One region of the Clostridium omnivorum genome, then DNA from elsewhere that is predicted to be linked to it. Evidence: riboswitches for the same ligand, from Rfam matches in the RefSeq annotation. Region 1 holds a riboswitch; the other holds the start of a gene.
What was found. A riboswitch is a leader RNA that binds a small molecule or an ion and turns the genes downstream of it on or off. The one in region 1 is predicted to bind magnesium.

Region 2: it holds a riboswitch for magnesium, as region 1 does, so the genes downstream of both, bsdE14_RS03295 (magnesium transporter) here and bsdE14_RS16420 (Nramp family divalent metal transporter) in region 1, are expected to answer to the same signal.

The regions. Positions count from the first base shown of each region.
Region 1 is NZ_BRXR01000001.1:3,490,543-3,492,750, forward strand. Features, by position in the region: gene bsdE14_RS16415 (FadR/GntR family transcriptional regulator) at 87-785, shown strand; M-box (ykoK) riboswitch at 842-1,007, shown strand; gene bsdE14_RS16420 (Nramp family divalent metal transporter) at 1,198-2,208, shown strand, end outside.
Region 2 is NZ_BRXR01000001.1:719,911-722,118, reverse strand. Features, by position in the region: gene bsdE14_RS03300 (BMP family ABC transporter substrate-binding protein) at 1-339, opposite strand, end outside; M-box (ykoK) riboswitch at 661-825, shown strand; gene bsdE14_RS03295 (magnesium transporter) at 1,087-2,208, shown strand, end outside.

The DNA.
Region 1 (2,208 bases):
ACGATTTTAAACTGGGGTTCATCAAATATGAGATGAGAATAGGATGATTGCCGGGGTGGGGTAGGAATTTATGGAGGGAGTAACAATTGGAAGAAAAAGAACTACATCAAAAATCATATACCAGGGTAATTGAATATATCAAGGAACAAATCCGAAGCGGCAACCTTGCATTGGGATCAAAGCTGCCTGCTGAGCGGGACTTATCAGCCATACTTGGCATCAGCCGTAGTTCGGTCAGGGAGGCTATCAGGACCCTGGATAATATGGGTGTTATCACCAGTAAGCATGGGTCAGGAAATTATCTGGCAGGTAAGTTTAAGGATAACCTGGTGGAAACCATGTCCATGATGTTCCTGCTGGATCAGATTGACTATAAGCAGATCAATCAGCTTCGTCGCTCCCTGGAGCTTCAGGCTCTGCTGCTTGCCATTGACAATATCTCGGAGCGGGAGGCAGACGACTTCTCGGCAAGTTTGGTGGATTTGGAGCATGTGACGGAAGAAAACAATATCCTTCTAGATAAAAAGCTGCATCTTACCATTGCAAAGGCTTCTAAGAATGCGTTGATTATTGATATGCTTCAGGCTCTGTCTGATGTGATTGAACAGTTTACCAGTGATTTTGGAAGAGAGAAATTAACCTCTTCCAAAAGTAAATTTATTCTTTGGAAAGCACATAACAACATGTTGGGAAGCCTTGTGACTAGAGATAAAGAATTGGCCTATAAAGCGATAAATATGTACTTTGACATGCTGGATTTACAGGAAACGAGCTTGAAGCTTTAAATAGTTATTGACAGCAGCTACTTTAGGTAGTATTATTTAAACGAATCAAAATTTAATAAGTATATTGTTAGGTGAGGCTCCTATACTAGATATACGCTACTGCCCAAAAATATCGAAAGATGCCAATGGGTCAACAGGTACTACCGAATTAAGGTTTTACTTAATGTAGCTGGAATTTTTCCAAAGCTGTATAGTGCTAAAGCTCAACGAAGGATATAGTGTTCTTGTTGTTGTTTTATTGAGCCTTTTTTGAGGCTCTTTTTATTTTTTGGAGGTGATATCAATGGAAGCAGACCCTAGTTATTTATGCATAAATAAAGTGAACATATCAAAAATTAAAAAATGTAGGATGGTTCTGCTTCAATTGATGAAGCCATAGGTTACTCTCCTACATTTTAGGGAGGGTAAATAAATGAAAAAGAGAAATAAAATTTTATTTGTATTAAGTATTATTGGACCAGGGCTCATAACTGTTAATGCTGGTAACGATGCTGGAGGAATAGCTACATATGCAACAGTTGGAGCATCCTATGGATATAAAATGCTATGGGGGCTTTTACTGATAACTTTTAGTTTAGCTGTTATTCAAGAAATGAATGCTAGAATGGCCGTAGTTACTGGAAAAGGCTTATCAGATTTAATTAGAGAAAACTTTGGCGTTAAATGGTCATTTTTTGCAATGAGCATATTGTTTATAGCAAACTTTGGGGTATGTGTTGGGGACTTCGCTGGTATAGCCGCAAGCTTGGAACTCTTTGGAATAAGCAAATATATTACAGTACCTTTGATGGCATTCTTAGTTTGGTTTTTAATAACTAAGGGTTCCTATGAGAAAACTGAGAAAGTTTTTCTAGCTTTTACTTTTGTGTTTTTCACATATATCATAACCTGCATAAAGGTCCATCCAAATTGGACTGAAGTAATGAAAGCCACTGTTACACCATCATTAGAATTTAATAAAGCTTACATATTAACTTTCATTGGTATGATAGGAACAACGATAACTCCTTATATGCAATTTTATCTTCAATCCTCAGTAGTAGATAAGGGATTGAGTGTAAAGGATTATAAGTATGAAAAGTTAGATGTATATTTAGGAGCCCTTTGGGGAGACTTAGTTTCATTTTTTATAATAGTTTGTACAGCAGTAACATTATATAAGGCTGGAATAACAATTGACAGCGCAGAACAAGCTGCTATGGCTTTAAAGCCACTTGCAGGAAGTTATGCTACAATACTTTTTGCTGTTGGTCTATTTGGGGCTTCAGTTCTGGCAACTATGGTAATTCCACTATCTACAACCTACGCTATATGTGAAGCTTTTGGTTTTGAGAGTGGTTTAGACAATTCCTTTGATGAAGCAAAAGCCTTCTATGGAATATTTACCTTTATGATTATATTTAGCTCAGCGCTAGTTTTAATA
Region 2 (2,208 bases), 2.8 Mb from region 1:
CATATATTCATATACCTTAATTGAATGTTTAATACCTTCATCCAGATGTGCTTCACAGAGTGCAGACCATTTTTTTTCAAATTCAGTACCTGCTTCTATGATAGGCATAAAGTTTTTAGCAAAGGATAAGCTTCTCAAATGCGTATAGGTTCCAATAATTTTTTTTAAGGGTATTTCAATTAAGCCCAAATCAACATGGGATACTATTTCTGTATTTTTAACTATTCCTTCAAGAGATGTGAGATAACCAATTTCACCTCTTGAAATATTTTTGTTGTATTCTTTAAGTCCAAGCTTTCTAGCCTGTTCAAAAAATTCTCTACCAGAATTTTCTTTCATATTTGCACCTCAAAAAATTCAATATATTATTTAAAGTATATCACAAAAAAATTAGGCATTTATACAAAAATTATATCCAAAATGTAAAAAAATAAAAAATAAATTTTCTTTGATATATAATATACCATGAGAAGATAAATGCATTTTGTCTTAAAGAAATAAGTTTACTCTAAAACTGTAAAAACAGAATGTTTTAAGAGCAAACAGAGTATAATACCTAAGAATACTGAAATAATATAAAATAATAAAGATTTTTGATTAAAATTTGTGAAATATAGTTGCATTTCAAGAATTTTATAATATAATTTATAGTGTAAAGAGAATATAATTTGTTAGGTGAGGCTCCTATATGGATATACGCTACTGCCCGGAAACATCGAGAGATGCCAATGGGTCAACAGGTACTACCGAATTAAGGTTTTACTTAATGTAGCTGGACAATGTCTAAAGCTGTATAGTGCTAAAACTCAACGAAAAAATTTCAGTTGATTTTAGGAGCCTTTGTTATGCTCTTTTTTGTTTTGTTTCTATTTTGAGAATAATTTTTATTATAGGTGGTGAGTTTAATGGAAGGTGGCCCTCAAAGTGGGAGCTCAGATACGATTGACAATTTAATACAGTACAGAGGGACATTTGTCCGTTTTATAAGCATGCAATCTAGATAGTGGAATTGTATAAAGCAAATTGAAAAATACCTATTGCTTTCCACGGATAGATTTTCCTCTGTACGGAAAAAGGAGGAATATTATGGAAAGATTAGTTAGTTTTTTTCTAAGCAAAGTTCTTTATAAGAAGGTTTATGATGAAGATGGAGATGTTTTAGGAAAGCTATGGGATGCTTACGTAACCACTGAAGATGGATATCCAAAAATAATTGGTTATAAAGTTAAAACAGCTAGTGAAATGATAAGCTGCGAATTTAGACATATTAATTTTTACAAAGTTGATGGAAAAATAGAGATAAAAGTTAAAGATGCAAAGGAAATAATTCCAAGAGATTATTCCTATCTTCTATCCAAGCATCTTTTGGATAAACAAATTGTAGATATAAATGGTAAGAAGCTAGTAAGGGTCAATGATTTAAGAATAAGCGAAATAGCTGGTGAGCTTAGAGTAGTTGCTGTAGATACAGGAGTAATGGCTTTAGGAAGAAGGTTAGGCGTGGAGAATGCTTTAAAAGGAATCTATTCCTTTATGAATAAAAAAGCTTCAGACAGCCTTATAATGTGGGATAATGTTGAATCTTTAGAGATGGTTAATGATAATTTGAAATTAGCAGTACCATATAAAAAACTGTCTAAATTGCACCCAGCGGATTTAGCAGATATTCTTGAAGAAATGGATGTTAATTATAGAAATAAAGTATTTGAAAGTCTTGATGAAAACTTGGCTGCGGATACTCTAGAAGAAATTGAGCCAGAGATTCAAGCAGATATTTTGGAAGCAATGAGTCAATCAAAGGCAGCAGAAGTTCTTGACAGCATGCCTAATGATGAAATTGCTGATATATTAGATGAAGTGGATGAGGAGACTGCAGAAAAGATATTGATGAATCTTGAAAAAGAAGATGCTGACGAAGTTAGAACTCTTATGGAGTATGAAGAAGAGACTGTGGGAAGCATAATGAATAAGGATTTTATATGCTTCAATGTGAATATTTCAACTCAAGAAACTATTGAACTTTTAAGAGAACTTAAACCTGAAGCAGAGGTTGCTTATTATATTTATCTTATTGATGATAAAGAAAAACTTCAAGGAGTAGTTTCGTTGAGAAATCTTGTAGTTGCACCTCCTAGCAGCAAGCTGAAGGAAATCATGGATGACAGTGTAATTAAAGTAAGAGATTATGAAAGTATAGAAGATAGTATA